DNA from 3 places in the Ruegeria sp. BG9 genome. Region 3 is predicted to be linked to each of the others. Evidence: riboswitches for the same ligand, from Rfam matches in the RefSeq annotation. Region 3 holds a riboswitch; each other region holds the start of a gene.
What was found. Region 3 has a riboswitch for cobalamin ahead of nrdH (glutaredoxin-like protein NrdH). Riboswitches for the same ligand answer to the same signal wherever they lie in the genome.

Region 1 (5,578 bases), on a different contig from region 3:
GCGTTGCATCGTATACGCGATGAAATTGGCACCGCGCCACAAGCCGTTGTAGCGGCTGGGGCCGGACCGGTGCGCGACGGGCGCATCCAACTGACCAACGCGAATCTGGACCTGTCCGAGGAGGCGCTGGCCAAGGCGACAGGGGCCGCCAACACCTATGTGATCAATGACTTCACCGCAGCAGCGTGGTCCGTGGCCGAAGTGACAGAAGCTGAGGTATCAGTACTGCAAGGCTCTGCCACTCCGCCGATGGGTACGCGATTGGTCGTGGGGCCTGGAACCGGTTTGGGTGTCGGCGCGCTGCTCTATTCGGAAGGGCATTTCCACACCGTGTCAGGCGAAGGCGGCCATGTGGGCCTGTCCCCGCGCACGCGGGATGAGGTCGATATCTTCGAAGCCGCCCGCGATCTGGCACCCGAATGCTTTTTCGACAACAGCCTTGTGCTTGAGGCTGAGATGTTCCTCAGCGGAACCGGCTTGCCAATCCTGTATCAGGCCGCCGGCATGGCGGCCGGGCAAGCTCAGCCTCCGGTTCGCACCGCCCGAGATATTCTGCAGGACGCACGCGACGGCAAAGACCCGATCGCCGGTCGCACCGCAGATTTGTTCATCAGCCATCTGGGTGCTTTGATGGGTGACATGGCCGTCACCGTGATGCCTGCCGGTGGCGTGTTCCTTGTAGGCGGCGTCGCCGAGAAAAACCGCTGGATGTTTGGCGAAACCTTCCGTAACGCGTTCAATGCAGGCGGGCGCTTCAGCGAGTTGCGGCAGTCGATGAACCTTTATATCTCGGAACAGGCCGAATTTGGCATTGTTGGCGCTAACAACTTCTGTAAAAATGCGCTTCAGCGATAACTGAGCGTATTTTGGAAGAGGATGTGGGATGATCCTGTGTTGCGGAGAAGCCCTGATCGACATGATTGCCGAACCGACTTTGTCCGGGCGGGACGGTTTCGTTCCCCATTCCGGCGGAGCTATATTTAATACCTCTATCGCTTTGGGCCGGTTGGGCGCGCCCGTTGGGCTGCTGACTGGCCTGTCCTCGGACATGTTCGGGCATCAATTGGCCGATGACCTGCGGGCCAGCCACGTGGATACGACACATGTGATTGCCTCGGACAGACCAACCACGCTGGCGTTTGTTCAACTGAAGGACGGCCACGCGACTTACACGTTTGTCGATGAAAACACTGCGGGTCGGATGCTACGTGCAGAGGACATGCCGCGCCAACTCCCCGCGGTTTCAGCGCTGTACTTTGGTGGCATCAGCCTTGCCTGTGAGCCTTGCGCGGATGCCTATGCCGCGATGCTGGCGCAACATGGCACGAACTGTGCTGTGATGTTGGACCCCAATATCCGACCCGGTTTCATACAGGATCAGACCCGCTACCGCACGCGGTTGAACCAGATGATCGAACAGGCCGATATCGTCAAAGTCTCGGATGAGGATCTGGACTGGATCGTCCCCGGCCCGGAAAACCACGATCAGAAAGTCCCTTTGCTGCTTCAAGCAGGCCCCTCCGCGGTCATCGTCACCCGTGGGAGTGAGGGCGCCTCGGGCTATCTGGCCAACGGCGCGGTGGTCTCAGTTCCTGTCAAACCGGTGCAAGTTGTTGATACGGTTGGCGCGGGTGACACGTTCAATGCAGGGGTTTTGGCGTCGCTGGAACAGGCTGGCAAGCTGACAAAGCCCGGCTTGAAAGCACTGTCCCCAGACGCGCTACGCGACGCCTTGACCTTGGGCGCAGAGGTGGCTGCTGTGACCGTCTCACGCGCCGGAGCCAACCCGCCCTGGTCGCATGAAATATAGCCCTACGAAGAGTCTGAGATGAAACGATCCGAAATCAACCGTATCAAGACCGAAGCCCAGGCATTCATCAGTTCATTTGGTGCCGTTCTGCCACCTTTCGCAGATTGGACACCTGAGCAGATGCGCAGCGCCCAGGCGGACAGTATTCGTGCCCATGGGCTAGGTTGGGATATCACCGATTACGGTCAAGGCAAGTTCGATGAGCTTGGGTTGTTTCTGTTCACCCTGCGCAACGGTAACGTCAGCGATCTGAGCCGGGGACGCGGTATGCTCTATGCCGAAAAGCTGCTGATCTCTCGCGACAAACAGCTATCGCCGATGCATCGCCATATCGTCAAAGCCGAGGATATCATCAACCGTGGGGGCGCCGATCTGGTTATGGAAATCTATGCCTCGGACCCCGATGGCGGTGTCGACCGCGATACCCCGGTCACCGTTCCCAGCGATGCCTGCCCTGTCACCATACGGCCCGGAGAGCATTTGCGCTTGAAGCCAGGTCAGAGCGTGACCTTGATGCCCGGCATCTGGCATGCCTTCTGGGCGGAAGGTGGGGATTGCTTGATTGGCGAAGTCTCAACCGTGAATGACGACCGGACGGACAACGTATTTGAAGACCCGATCCCGCGCTTTGCAACAATCGAAGAAGACACGGCACCGGATTTCCTGTTGGTTGCCGACTACTGATTTCATTAAGAATTTCGCGCTTGCATTTTCTGACTAATTTAGTCAGTTAACGACTGACCCAGTCAGATTCCTTGGAATCATCGCCCGGTCCCATTTTTGCGACCGAAAGATAACCTCACATGCGAAAATCCCTCGCCGACCTGTTGGCCATGGACGCCGTTGCCAGCCGCCATGGCTGCGCATTGAAACCAAAACTGAGGCAGGCGATCGAGGATGATCTCAGCTTTTCCGTCCGCGCTGCATCACCGCGTCCTGAAACACCGGTCGAACCCTGCACCCTTCCGCGAAACGTCCACCCATTGGTTGCGAAATCCCTCAAACCCAAAAGGGAACGCGCATGAAACACTCGGCATCTAACCACACACTGCCCTTAACCGATTTTGACGGTTTCGAACGCGGTATGCTCCCTGTCATGCGGCACTTCATCCTAAGCTTAACACAGCCGGAAACGCAGGCGTGGCAACATGCCTTTTCCGTCGCAACCGAACACTGGGGGCGCGACCAAGGATTGGTTTTGGCGCATCTGGTCTTCAAAGTCGTCAAGGCCACGCTTCACACCCGCCCTCTGGGTCTGGCCTTCAACGACCCGCTTTGTGTTGAAACACGGCAAGAACTGACATGTGACGAATGTGCCCTGCTGCGGTTGCTGCATCACATGCGCCGCGACGAAACTCCGGCGGCACGCGATGCCTTGAACGAATTGACCGGAGGCTACCCGGACGCGCACCTGATAAAGGCCGGTTTGACCCTAGCCAGCCAGTTCCCGACCAATAGCGTCGGACCGGCCCAACCCGCCCGCAGGCCGACCCTGCGCGTGGTCCGATAGCGAGATTCCGGCGCTTGACAATAGGAGCGTGAGCAGACTAGCTGCTCTGGATGGTTCCCGACGGCCTGTGTCTGAGGGATGAAAATGGGAATACGGTGCGGCCCAAGGGCCAATGCCGTGACTGCCCCCGCAACTGTAAGCGGAGAGCGACGCCACAAAACCACTGGCCCCTAAGGTCGGGAAGGTTGGCCAAGCAACGACCCGCAAGTCAGGAGACCTGCCATCACAGTTTAACCAACCCGGGGCGGGGTGTCCCGGAAGGAGGCTCGATGGCACATCCGCGTGCTAATGCAATTCATGGCTTTTGCCTTCACTTGGTTTTTGTTCAAGTTGGCGACCCGTGCCATGGCTGACCATTTCGTCCTGATATGCGGCACCTGCAATGGGCCGATACCCGCGCATGCGGCGAAGGAAACGCTGGATAGCCAGCTGCCCGAGGGGTTCTCTACACGCCTGATCGACTGCATGGCCGGTTGCAACCGCCCGATGACGGTCGGACTGCAGGCCAAAGGCAAGGCGCAATACCTGTTTGGCGATATTCAAACCCCTGCCGATCTGAGCGCTTTGGCGGAGTTCGCCCATCAATTCCGGGACAGCGAGGATGGCTGGACCAGCGCCTCGACCCGTCCTTTGGCGCTCTATACCAAAACCCTGTCGCGCATGCCCTGCCTGCCACCGGAGGACATGGCATGAGCTTTCTGGTCGCTGAAAATCTGGAATACTACGCCCTGAACGGCGACGTGCTGCTGCGCGACACCTCGTTTACCCTTGAGGAAGGCGCGATCCTGGCCGTCGCTGGCCCGAACGGGGCAGGCAAAACGACGCTGCTCAACCTCTTGTGCGGTGTCGCAAAGCTGGCTTTAGGCGATGTGCGTATTCAGGGGCAAAGCCTGCGGAAACTGTCGTCGCTGGAGCGGGCCAGACGAATTGCCGTTGTCGGCCAGCAGGAAATGCCCGACGGGCGGCTGCAACTGCGCGATTATGTGGCCCTTGGGCAAATCCCGATCAGGGCCGACAAATCCGCCGAGGCTCTTCAAGCGGACCTGCAGCGTGTGCTCGACACCACCGAACTGTCCCATTTTGCGGGCAAACAGATGGCAAAGCTGTCGGGTGGAGAGCGCCAGCGCGCCCATATCGCACGGGCGTTGGCGCAGAACCCCTCGCTGCTGTTTTTGGACGAACCGACCAACCACCTAGACCCGGATGCCAAAGGGCACATGCTGTCTCTGGTCGCCGAGTTGGGTGTGACGGTTGTGATGATTGTCCACGATCTGGTCATGATCCCCGAATTCGCCAGCCACGTCGCCCTGATGAAGAACGCTCAGCTGACGGCCTTCGGCCCGGTCGCCGAGGTTCTGACGCCAGACCGCGTGCGCGAGACTTTTGGTGTTGACTATTTGTGTTTCCAGCATGAAGGGCGCGTGATCCCCGCGCTGGACATCCGAAAACGAAAGCTTTCATCTTAACAGGAGAGATTGATGAAACTGAAACTCTTGTCCGCTGCGGTCCTAGGCGCGCTGGCGGGCGGCGCTGCCGCGCAAGAGATCACCGTCGACAATTGCGGTGAACCTCTGGTGTTCGACACCAAGCCCGAGCGGATCGTGGTTCATGACATGAACATGACCGACATGGCCTTTGCGCTGGGTCTTCAGGACAGCATCGTTGGTCTGACCGGCATCACCGGCTGGTACAAGACCAGCCCCGATTTCGACGCGCAGCGCGGTGACATTCCCGAACTCGCTCCGAAATACCCGACGGTTGAAAACCTCGTCGCGGTTGAACCCGACATGTTCTTTGCCGGGTGGTATTACGGCATGAAACCCGGCGGCGACGTCACCCCCGACACGCTGGAGCCCTTTGGCATCAAGACCATGGTGCTGACCGAAAGCTGCATCCACCTGAACAAAGACCGCCCCGAAGCCAGCATGGATCTTCTGTTTGACGACGTTCTGCGTCTCGGCACAGTCATGCAGGTCGAAGACAAAGCGAACGCGCTGGTCTCGGGCTGGAAAGACCAACTGGCCACGATCGAGGCCAAAACCGCCGATCTGGAAAAACCCCGTGTCTTCCTGCTGGATGGTCCGGCCGATGCGCCGTTTACCGCAGGCAAATACGCGATTCCCGACGCGATGATCGCAGCAGCGGGCGGCGTCAACGTTACCCACGACATGGACACCAGCTGGGGCCGCACCTCGTGGGAGGCCGTCGCCGCCTCGAACCCCGAATTCCTTGTCCTGCTGGACTATCAAACCGGCAAC
Region 2 (5,578 bases), on a different contig from region 3:
GGCCCCGATGGCGATCATCGAATTCGTTGATCGTGACGTCGACGCCAAAGGCGCAGCTGACAAGGCCCGCGTTGCAGCCGAAGAGGCCGCAGAAGAATAAGAAAGCATACGCTTTCAAAAAAGAACCCCGTGTCCTCGACGCGGGGTTTTTAGTATGCGCCGCTACAAACCGTTCCCCTCGGGGCGACCAAGATGGGCTTTCTTATACAGCGACCAGCTTGCCGTCTCGCAATTCCAGCCCGTCTGGGGCAAGCGCATCGCGAAATGCAGGAGAATGGCTGACCAGAAGGATAGCCTGAGGCAGAGATTGCAGGATTTCGAGCAACCGCGCCTCGTTCTTGGAGTCCAGCGCATTGGTCGGCTCATCCAGCAGCAGGGCCTGCGGCTCCATCGCCAGAACCGTCGCCAGCGTGATCAGACGCTTTTCGCCGCCTGACAGTTTATGCGTGGTCCGTTCCTTCAGATGCAGGAGGTCGAGATCGCCGAGAACGCGATCCACGATGGCAAGCGCCTCATCACGTGACTTCCCGAGGTTCAGCGGACCAAAGGCAATGTCTTCGGCCACTGTGGGGCAGAACAGCTGGTCGTCGGGGTCTTGAAAGACAAGGCCTATATGGCGGCGAACTTCGTGGAAATCGGCCTCCGCCCTTCTTGGTTTGCCAAAGACGGTCACCGCACCCGAAGACGGCCGCTGCAGCCCAAGTGTGATACGTAGAAGCGTGGATTTCCCGGCTCCATTCGGGCCGGTCAGTGACAGGCGTTGCCCGGCCTCCAGCCGCAGGTTAGCACCGTTCAGAACCGGTGCTTGTCCGGGATAGGCAAAGCAGATGTTGTCCAGCGCGATGAGGGTCATGCGAAGTCCACTAGGATCAGGGCTAGACAGAGGGCTCCAAGCCCGGCAGCAAAGACAATATCACGTCGGTTGATGCTATAGTCCTGCATCAACAGCATCTTGCCCGAAAACCCCCGGCATTTCATCGCACCGAGGATGCGCTCGGACCGTTCGATTGCCCGGACCAGCATCATGCCGACCAGATAGCCAAAGCTGCGGTAGGTGTGCCAGTTGGTGCCGGGGCGGAAGCCTCGGACTTTCATCGCGGCGCGCAGGCGTTGGTACTCCTCATGTAGGACATCGATGTAGCGGATTGTGAACATCAGAAGATTCACCAGTGTTTCCGGACAGCGCAGCCGGTGCAGGGCATGGCCCAAGGTTACAGGCTCCATTGTGCCGACCAGAACCATCACGGTCAGGATCACGGCATTGGCGGTCAGCGCGATTTCCACGGCTTTCCAGAACCCCTGCCAACTGGCTGGAAACCCCCAGATGGTAAACATCGGGTCGCCGGGCATGGTGAAGGGCAACAGGACAAGCATAAAGATGATGAAACTGTCCATCATCACCATCCGCTTGAGCGTCTTGCGCCAAGGCAGTCGGGACAGCACCAGCAGAGACAGCGCGATCATCAGCGCCGCTGCAAGGGCGGGCAGGGACGATAGGGAGACCACAACCACCGCAAACAAAACGGACATGATGATGCGCACACGTGGATCAAGCGCGGTGATCAACCCTTGTTGACCGATCGTGCCAGCCTCGGCCAGCGTCCGTTCCTGTGGTCCCAATACGTGTGCCATCAGCTTGCCAGTTTCCTCCGCGCCGCGAGGTAGAAACCCAGCCCGAACAGGCCAAAGATGTATCCGATGCCGCCCAGAATGGTCTGGAGGTCGTTGTGTTCGCGATAGGCGGCGATTTCCCGACGCAGAGGGCGTATTTCGTCACGCACGGCGGCCGCGATGGCCTGACGCTCCTCATCGCTGAGAGAGGCGACTGTGAGGCCCTCCGAGGCTGCCGTAAGCGTGGGCGACGCTGCGGGCGTGTTCTGGACGGCGACGCCCATGATCTTGGCGACGTCCTCGGCGGGCATGGTGACCTCGGCCACGTGACCGGCGCCAAGGTCGGCAAAGAAGGTATGGGCAACGGGTGCGGTGGGTGTGTAGATGAAGAACCCGTCGGCGTCGGTCGTGGCTCGACCCAGCTCGACCCCGTTTGGATCGGTCACGACGACCTCGGTATCGGTCGCCATGGTACCGTTGGAGAAGCCGATTTCCCCTTCGATCGCGTCACCGGACGCAAAGACCCCGGCAATCACCTTGTGGGCCAGCGCGGGCAGAGGGGCCGCGCACAGCGCCAGGATGAGGGCAAGCTGTCTCATGTGGCGGGCCTTGTCAGGAACAGTTCAGGTTTGACCTTTCGCGCCAGAAGGATGGCAAATCCTGTCAGGACGGCCTCGATGACCATCACGGGGACATGGGCAAAGAAGACCAGTTTGGCGGCGGGGAGGAATTCGTCCCCTGACAAGGCCAGTGAGATACCCACCATGACAGTGGTGGCTGCAATGGCAAAGGCGCCGCCAATGCCGCCCCAAATTGCGCCATGAACAGGCGAACCGCGTCCGATCAGAGGTCGAAACAGCAGCCCCGCTAGTACGGCCGGAAAAGCGATGTTGAGCGTGTTGATCCCCAGCACCGTCAGCCCGCCGAAGCCGAAAAAGACTGCCTGTAGCAGCAGACCCACAAACAGGGCCGGGAAGGCGGCCCAGCCGAGCAGAAGCCCGGCCAGACCATTGAGGATCAGATGCACCGACGACGGCCCAATCGGCACGTGGATCAGAGAAGCCACGAAGAAACTGGCCGCTAGCACCCCAGCTGTGGGGATGCGGTCCAGATCCAGCGACCTGAGGCCCATGGCAACCCCACCAGCGGCGGCAATAGCGCCGCCGATGACGACCGGGTTGGACAGGGCTCCGTCGACGATGTGCATCTGGGGTTACTCCATGTCCCAGGCGCGGATCCAGATCACCGCGTCCTGGCTCAGCTCTTTGCCTTCATGTTCGGTTTCCGGACCAGCGCCGAGGGCGGCAAAGCCCCAGTAGCCAGCTTTCGGGACACCGAAGGAGAAATAGCCGTTGGCGTCGGAAATAGCGACAACAGCGCCACCGGGCATCGGCGAAACGGTAGGCTCGGACGAGGCTTGGCTGTCGAAGCTGGGCTTGGCGGCCATGTACTCGATCTCAATCTCAGCACCGGCAACCGGTTCGCCATTCGCCAGAACCTGACCGGTGAAGGTCGAACCTGCGATGACGTTGTAGGGCTTGTTCAGCGGCACGATCTCGGTCGCCAGACCTGCGGGGTTCATCCAGTCGGTCGGCAGTTCGTTGCGGTTCAGGAACGCCTTGGTGATCTGCTGGATATAGATATCCTCGGCCTCTTCGTAATAGGGCTCAGGCACGGTGACCACTACGTAGTCGCCCGAACGTTTGACCGGAACAGATCCCTGGAAGGCCGCGCCTTCGTTTTCGGGGCTCGAAAACCGGATGGGCTCCAGCGTGTCCAGCAGGTCGGTCTTTTCGCCATTGTGGATCACATAGAATTCCTGCGGCTTGTCCAGATCCATGACATGGCCGTTTTCAAACGGGTGCCAGAAGATCAGCTTGACCGGCACGTCGCCCGGCGCCTCGATCAGCGTGTCGGTGGTGTATTCCAGCAGAAAATGCGCCTGCGCCATCGCTGGAATCGCCAGCGCAGCCGCAGCTGTGCAAAATAGTTTCTTCACAAGGTCTTTCCTTCGTCCTTCGTGCCAACCCCGGCACGTTTCTTGCTTGATATCGGGACGAACGGAGCCATGTACCCAAAATAAGGGCATCGGCCCAATGCACACCCCAGCATCGGTGACACACCCCTTCCGAGGGTGCATATCCGGCAGGTCTCCTGACTTGCGGGTCAAAGCATGGGGCTGGCCTTCCCGGGTGGAACCCAGTGGCGTGTCAGCCCTGCTCACCGCCTACAGTTGCGGGGGCAGTTGCGGCATTGGGTGGATCAGAATTCCCCGCACCGCATTCCCTTTTCTCCGGGCGAACCCGGAACCGGACATGAGGACGCTGATGGCAGAGATTCCCATCACCGGTCAATCTCTATTTAAGACTGCAGCGATAACATCTTGTCGATAGGATCGGATGTTCCTGTTCTGCACGCTTGGTATTGAAGGCGCGCGTGTAAGCGACGACAAGAGGACGCGCACGCCTTCACCGCAATCTGGACATCAGAATCAGATGCATGCATCCTGCGCTGAGTCAGACTCCGGCGTAGCGCGCTTGTGTTCGGCGCCCTATTCCCCACACGCCCCGGAGGCCCAATGTCTGAGATCAAGCAAGGCGACACAGTTCGCATCCACTATACCGGCACGCTGTTGGACGAGACTGTCTTTGACAGCTCAGACGGGCGCGATCCGTTAGAGTTTGTTGTCGGTTCGGGCCAGATCATACCCGGCCTGGACAGCGCGATGCCAGGATTGGCGGTTGGCGACAAGAAGCGGGTCGAGATTGCCTGTGTCGACGCCTATGGTCCGATCAACCCGGCGATGCGGCAGGACATTCCGCGTGAAGGTATTCCGGACGACATCCCGCTAGAGCCTGGAACCCAGTTGCAGATGCAGACCCCCGATGGTCAGGCGCTGCCGGTAACGGTTGTCGAGGCGAACGAGGCCACGGTGACGCTGGACGCCAATCACCCGCTGGCCGGGCAGGACCTGATCTTCGATATTGAGGTTGTCTCGGTGAACTGAAGGCTTGAGGTCTTAGCCCCAAAGCCCGTCAAGCGCTGCACGGACCTGCGGTTGCGTGAAGAACACGAACAACACCAGCAATGTGGTCAGCGTCAAAAGCAGAACACGGGCGCGGGGGCTTAGGAACCCCGTTTTCCGTCTGGTCTGGGTGCCACGCGTATTGCTGGCAAGGATCTGGTCGGTTTTGCTCATGCCCATATCCCTGACGCCGAAAGATGGTCAAATCTTGGCGGCGTCTGGGAAAGATATGGTCACATGAAATCCGGCTGTGGCATTCCAAGCACGTGGAAACCGCCATCCACCCGGATGATCTCGCCCGAGGTGCAAGCCCCCGCGTCTGAGGTCAGGTAAACCGCCGTGCCGCCAACGGCCTCCAGCGTAGCGTTCGAGCGCATGGGTGCATTTTGGTCGCAGAACTTGTAGGTCTTGCGCGCACCGCCGATTGCCGCCCCGGCCAGGGTCTTCATCGGGCCGGGCGAAATCGCGTTCACACGGATGCCTTCGGGGCCGAGGTCGTTGGCCAGATACCGTGTCGCCGATTCCAGCGCGGCTTTGGCAACGCCCATGACGTTGTAATTCGGAACTACACGATTCGAGCCTTGGTAGGTCAGCGTCAGCAGCGAGCCACCATTGTCCTTCATCAGCGGATAGGCGCGACGGGCGACCTCGATGAAAGAGTAGGCCGACACATCCATCGAGTGCTTGAAATTGGCCCTTGTGGTGTTCAGAAACCGGCCTGTCAGCTCGTTCTTGTCCGAATAGGCAATCGCGTGAACGACAAAGTCGATGGTTGGCCAGCGTTCGCCCAACTCGCCAAAGGCGCGGTCCAGCGAGGCGTCATCGGTGACATCCGCATCCACCATGAAGTCGCTGCCGAGGCTTTCGGCCAATGGCTGCAGACGCTTCCCGAACGCGTCGCCCTGATAGGTGAAAGCCAGCTCAGCCCCTGCTTCATGCATC
Region 3 (5,578 bases):
CCCAATGAGCCGAGCCATGAAACAAACACTTCAAGACGCCCTTGATCGCAAAGGGTATGACACGCTGACCCCTGTCCAAACCGCCGTATCCGCACCCGACCTGCAAGGTCGCGACATGTTGGTTTCAGCGCAGACCGGATCGGGGAAAACCATTGGCTTCGGCCTCGCTATCGCCCCAACCGTTTTGGGCGACGCGGATGTATTCGATGCGGCTGACACGCCTTTGGCGCTGGTCATCGCGCCGACACGCGAATTGGCGATGCAGGTCAAACGCGAACTGGCATGGCTCTATGCGGATGCAGGGGCATTCATCGCGTCCTGTGTCGGCGGCATGGATATGCGAGACGAGCGGCGAGCGCTGGCCCGTGGTGCACATATCGTGGTTGCAACGCCGGGTCGCTTGCGCGACCATATCATGCGCGAGTCGATTGATCTGACCGCCGTGCGCGCCGTGGTTCTGGATGAAGCCGACGAAATGCTCGATCTGGGATTCCGCGAAGATCTTGAGTTCATTCTTGAACAGACACCGTCCGAACGTCAGACGCTGCTGTTTTCCGCTACGGTTCCCCGCGCCATCGCCTCCCTCGCCGCCCGCTACCAGCGCGATGCCGAGCGTGTCAGCACCGTCAGCGAGCGCACGCAACATGCCGATATCGAATACCGCGCAATGAATGTGGCCCCGCGCGATGGTGAGAACGCAATCATCAACGTGCTGCGCTTCTACGAGGCCCCCAACGCCATCATCTTCTGCAACACCCGCGCCATGGTCAGCCGCCTGACAGCGCGGTTGTCGAATCGTGGATTCTCGGTCGTGGCCCTGTCCGGCGAGTTAACGCAGAGCGAACGTTCGAATGCGCTGCAAGCCATGCGCGACGGGCGCGCCCGCGTCTGTGTGGCGACCGATGTGGCCGCGCGCGGGATCGACTTGCCTAACCTTGATCTGGTGATCCACGCGGAACTACCGAACAGCCATGAAACGCTTCTGCACCGCTCGGGCCGAACCGGACGCGCCGGGCGGAAAGGCGTCAGCGCGTTGATCGTACCGCCCGCATCGTTCAAAAAGGCGCAACGCCTGCTGAAATTCGCCAAGCTGACCGCCGATTGGGGATCTGCACCCTCGGCCGATGAGGTTCAGGCGCAGGACATGCAGCGGATGTTTAGCTCGGATGACTGGACCGTGGAAGTAACCGAGGGGGAAAGTGCGCTGGTCGACGATCTGGTCTCGCGCTTTTCACCGCAGCAACTCGCGGCGGCCTATCTGCGTCAATACGGGCGCAAACATTCCGCCCCGGAGGAGCTGAACGACACGCCCGACGCAGCGCCAAAGCCGAACGCACCCTTTGGCCCAAGCGTGTGGTTTTCGCTGTCGGAAGGACACAACGAAAACGCCTCGCCTCGCTATTTGCTGCCCATGTTGTGCAAGGCGGGGAAGATCACCAAAGACGATATCGGCGCGATCCGCATTTCTGACACCGAAAGCCATATCGAGATTCGCGAAAGCAGTGTCGCAAGTTTTCTGAAGGCCATCGGCCCCGAGATGACGGTCGAAGGCACCAAGACCCTTGTGCAACTGGACGCGCCACCCGCCCTTTCCGGTGGTGGCCGCAAAGGTCCCAAGCGCGACTTCAAAGGCAAGAAACGCCCCGAACGTCCGGCCCGCGCAGCTGAGCCTCAGCCCGCAAAACCGCGTCGCAAACCGGCCGAAAAACCCGAGCCCGAAAAGCGGCCCAAACGGGATCAGGCCCCCTCGGGCGATCAGCACAAGAAACCAGCGCGCCGTCCGAAAGGCCCGCCTCCGCCCAAAGGCAAGCCAAACAGCAAGAAAAACCGCGCGCGTGCGGCTGCGATGAAGGGTGGCAACGCGATGCCCAAGCGGAAAAAGTAAACCGCCTTAGCGCACGTGGCAGGTAGTGCAAGCGAAGAAATTTATTTTCTTTGCCACACCATATATTGACAACCTGCCGCCGCCGAACCCAATATGGTGTTGCTTCGGTTCTTTCGATTCCTGTTGAAAGCTAAGAGGGAAACCGGTGAAAAACCGGCGCTGCCCCCGCAACTGTAAGCGGAGAGTTCGGCTGAACACGCCACTGAAAGCGTGCTTTTGGGAAGGCCAGTCAGAACGATGATCCGCAAGCCAGGAGACCTGCCGCAAGCGTGAATGAAAACCACGAACGGAGGGTTCGGGGGCGTGTGACGGGCCTTTTTTTGCCCAAGGCGTCCTCGGCTTTGATTAAAGGGACAGAGGACGACATGAGCATTACCGTATATTCCAAACCCGCATGCGTACAATGCACCGCCACCACCCGCGCGCTGGATGCAAAAGGCATCACCTATGACGTCATCGACCTGACCCAGGACGACAGCGCCATGACCCATGTGACCGAGCTGGGCTATCGTCAGGCCCCTGTCGTTGTGGCAGGCAGTGATCACTGGTCGGGTTTCCGCCCGGACATGATCGCCCAACTGGCCTGACCCATGGCCGCGCCGACCCCGGCGCTGGTCTATTTCTCATCGAAATCCGGAAACACCCACCGCTTTGTCTCGCGGCTGGGCCTGACCTCTTTCCGCATTCCGAGTGGAATGGACCCGCTGCCTGACCCCGGACTCCCCTATGTGCTGATCAGCCCCACCTACGCCGACGGCGAAGGGCGCGGGGCGGTTCCGAAACAGGTGATCCGGTTCCTGAACGACCCGGACAGACGCGCCGGGATCGTTGGGGTGATCGGCACAGGCAACCGCAATTTCGGTGCGACCTACGCTTTGGCCGGTCGCATCATCGCCCAGAAATGCAACGTACCGCTGCTCTACACATTCGAGCTGGCCGGAACAGAGACCGACATCGCCCGCGTCCGCGCCGGGCTGGAAAAACTAGGGAGAAACCTATGCTCGACAGCAGCGTAAACGAGCAGGACTATCACGCGTTGAACGCGATGCTGAACCTCTACGATGGTGAGGGTAAGATCCGGTTCGATGCCGATCGTATGGCCGCACGGCAGTATTTCCTGCAGCACGTCAACCAGAACACCGTGTTCTTCCACTCGCTGGACGAAAAGCTCGGGTATCTGGTGTCCGAGGGCTACTATGAAGAGGCCGTTCTGGACCAGTATTCCAAGAACTTCATGCGCAAAATCTGGGATGCGGCCTATGCCAAGAAGTTCCGGTTCCCGACCTTTCTGGGCGCGTTCAAATATTACACCTCTTATACGCTGAAAACCCGTGATGGGCAGCGTTTCCTGGAACGCTATGAGGATCGCGTCGTCATGACCGCGCTGGCGCTGGCGCGCGGCGATGAGGCGCTGGCCCTGTCCTTCATGGAAGAAATCCTCGACGGCCGCTTCCAGCCCGCCACGCCCACCTTCCTGAACGCGGGCAAAGCCTCACGCGGCGAGCTGATCTCATGCTTCCTGCTGCGGTTGGAAGACAACATGGAGAGCATCGGTCGAGGCATCAACTCGGCCCTGCAACTGTCCAAGCGCGGTGGTGGTGTGGCGCTGCTGCTGACCAATATCCGCGAGCACGGCGCACCGATCAAAGGGATCGAGAACCAGTCCTCGGGCGTGATCCCGGTGATGAAACTGCTAGAGGACAGCTTCTCTTACGCCAACCAGCTGGGTGCGCGGCAAGGTGCGGGTGCGGTGTATCTGAACGCGCACCACCCGGACATCATGCGCTTCCTCGACACCAAACGCGAAAACGCGGATGAGAAAATCCGTATCAAAACGCTGAGCCTTGGCGTGGTGATCCCCGACATCACTTTCGAGTTGGCGAAGAAAAACGCTGATATGTACCTGTTCTCACCCCATGACGTGGAAAAGGTTTACGGCGTGCCGTTCTCGGAAATCTCGGTAAGCGAGAAGTATCACGAGATGGTCGATGACAAGCGCATCCGTAAATCCAAGGTCAATGCGCGTGAGTTTTTCCAGACCATTGCCGAGATCCAGTTCGAATCCGGTTACCCCTACGTGATGTTCGAAGACACGGTGAACCGGATGAACCCCATTGCGGGCCGAATTAACATGTCAAACCTGTGTTCCGAGATTTTGCAGGTCAATGAAGCGTCCGAGTTCAACGATGACCTCAGCTATTCGCATCTGGGCACGGATATTTCCTGCAACCTCGGCTCGCTGAACATTGCCAAGACGATGGATGGCGGCGATCTGGGCCGCACTGTCGGCGCTGCGATCCGGGCGCTGACGGCGGTGTCCGAGATGTCGGCAATCGACTCCGTGCCCTCGGTGCGTCGCGGCAATGATGAAAGCCACGCGATTGGTCTGGGACAGATGAACCTGCACGGCTTCCTCGCCCGCGAACACATCCACTATGGCTCGCCTGAGGGGGTCGAGTTCACATCCGTGTACTTCGCGGCCATGGCCTACCACGCGATCCGCACCTCCTGCGAGCTAGCGCAGGAGCGTAAGGCGTCCTTCAAAGGGTTCGAGACGTCAGACTATGCCTCGGGCAACTTCTTCGACAAATACACCACCCGTGACTGGCTACCCGAAAGCGAGCGGGTCAAGGCACTGTTCGACGGCATGACCCTGCCCACCCGCGACGACTGGGCAGCGTTGAAGGCAGATGTGATGAAACACGGCCTCTATAACCGCAACCTTCAGGCCGTGCCGCCGACAGGGTCGATCAGCTATATCAACAATTCGACCTCTTCGATCCACCCCATCGTCTCGAAGATCGAAATCCGCAAAGAGGGTAAGATTGGTCGCGTCTACTACCCGGCGGCTTTCATGAACAATGAAAACCTCGAATACTACCGCGATGCCTATGAGATCGGCCCTGAGGCGCTGATCGACACCTATGCAGCGGCGACCGAGCATGTGGATCAAGGCCTGTCACTGACCCTGTTCTTCCCGGCCGAGGCGACGACCCGCGATATCAACCGTGCGCAGATCTACGCGTGGAAGAAAGGCATCAAAACCATCTACTACGTACGTCTGCGCCAGGAAGCCCTTGAAGGTACCGAGGTGCAGGGCTGCGTATCCTGCTCGCTGTAAGGGGAAACGATATGAAAGACATGATCCAAACCAAGATCCCCCGCGCCATCAACTGGAACCGGCTGGAAGATGACAAGGACCTTGAGGTCTGGAATCGCCTGACGGTCAATTTCTGGCTGCCGGAGAAAGTGCCGCTTTCCAACGATATCCAAAGCTGGGCGACGCTGACGGACCATGAAAAGCAGCTGACCATCCGCGTTTTTACCGGCCTGACCCTGCTGGACACAATCCAGAACACGGTCGGTGCCCCTGCCCTAATGCCCGATGCCGTAACCCCGCATGAAGAGGCCGTGCTGACCAACATCGCCTTTATGGAGGCGGTGCACGCGCGCAGCTACTCTTCGATCTTCTCGACGCTCTGTTCGACCAAGGAGATCGATGAGGCGTTCCGCTGGTCCGAAGAGAATCCCCATCTGCAGGCCAAGGCCGAGGCGATCCTGAACACATACGCTCCGGGCAATGACCCGCTGAAACGCAAGATCGCGTCGGTGTTTCTGGAAAGTTTCCTGTTCTATTCCGGCTTCTACTTGCCGATGTATTGGTCCAGCCGGGCCAAGCTGACCAACACCGCC

Region 1: linked by a shared signal. The riboswitch ahead of ACR0I8_RS11040 (DUF1636 family protein) and the one ahead of nrdH (glutaredoxin-like protein NrdH) in region 3 are both predicted to bind cobalamin.
Region 2: linked by a shared signal. The riboswitch ahead of ACR0I8_RS11625 (DUF4198 domain-containing protein) and the one ahead of nrdH (glutaredoxin-like protein NrdH) in region 3 are both predicted to bind cobalamin.

What each region holds. Positions count from the first base shown of each region.
Region 1 is NZ_JBQFSY010000005.1:318,365-323,942, reverse strand. It holds gene ACR0I8_RS11065 (glucokinase) at 1-855, shown strand, start outside; gene ACR0I8_RS11060 (carbohydrate kinase family protein) at 884-1,810, shown strand; gene ACR0I8_RS11055 (D-lyxose/D-mannose family sugar isomerase) at 1,829-2,494, shown strand; gene ACR0I8_RS11050 (hypothetical protein) at 2,614-2,835, shown strand; gene ACR0I8_RS11045 (hypothetical protein) at 2,832-3,320, shown strand; cobalamin riboswitch at 3,355-3,559, shown strand; gene ACR0I8_RS11040 (DUF1636 family protein) at 3,666-4,013, shown strand; gene ACR0I8_RS11035 (ABC transporter ATP-binding protein) at 4,010-4,786, shown strand; gene ACR0I8_RS11030 (ABC transporter substrate-binding protein) at 4,799-5,578, shown strand, end outside.
Region 2 is NZ_JBQFSY010000006.1:71,756-77,333, forward strand. It holds gene rplQ (50S ribosomal protein L17) at 1-100, shown strand, start outside; gene ACR0I8_RS11605 (ABC transporter ATP-binding protein) at 203-853, opposite strand; gene cbiQ (cobalt ECF transporter T component CbiQ) at 850-1,632, opposite strand; gene ACR0I8_RS11615 (cobalt ABC transporter permease) at 1,632-2,210, opposite strand; gene cbiM (cobalt transporter CbiM) at 2,207-2,818, opposite strand; gene ACR0I8_RS11625 (DUF4198 domain-containing protein) at 2,825-3,610, opposite strand; cobalamin riboswitch at 3,739-3,940, opposite strand; gene ACR0I8_RS11630 (FKBP-type peptidyl-prolyl cis-trans isomerase) at 4,190-4,618, shown strand; gene ACR0I8_RS11635 (hypothetical protein) at 4,631-4,810, opposite strand; gene ACR0I8_RS11640 (enoyl-ACP reductase FabI) at 4,870-5,578, opposite strand, start outside.
Region 3 is NZ_JBQFSY010000009.1:42,708-48,285, forward strand. It holds gene ACR0I8_RS16055 (DEAD/DEAH box helicase) at 17-1,885, shown strand; cobalamin riboswitch at 1,974-2,165, shown strand; gene nrdH (glutaredoxin-like protein NrdH) at 2,251-2,472, shown strand; gene nrdI (class Ib ribonucleoside-diphosphate reductase assembly flavoprotein NrdI) at 2,476-2,901, shown strand; gene nrdE (class 1b ribonucleoside-diphosphate reductase subunit alpha) at 2,883-5,006, shown strand; gene nrdF (class 1b ribonucleoside-diphosphate reductase subunit beta) at 5,018-5,578, shown strand, end outside.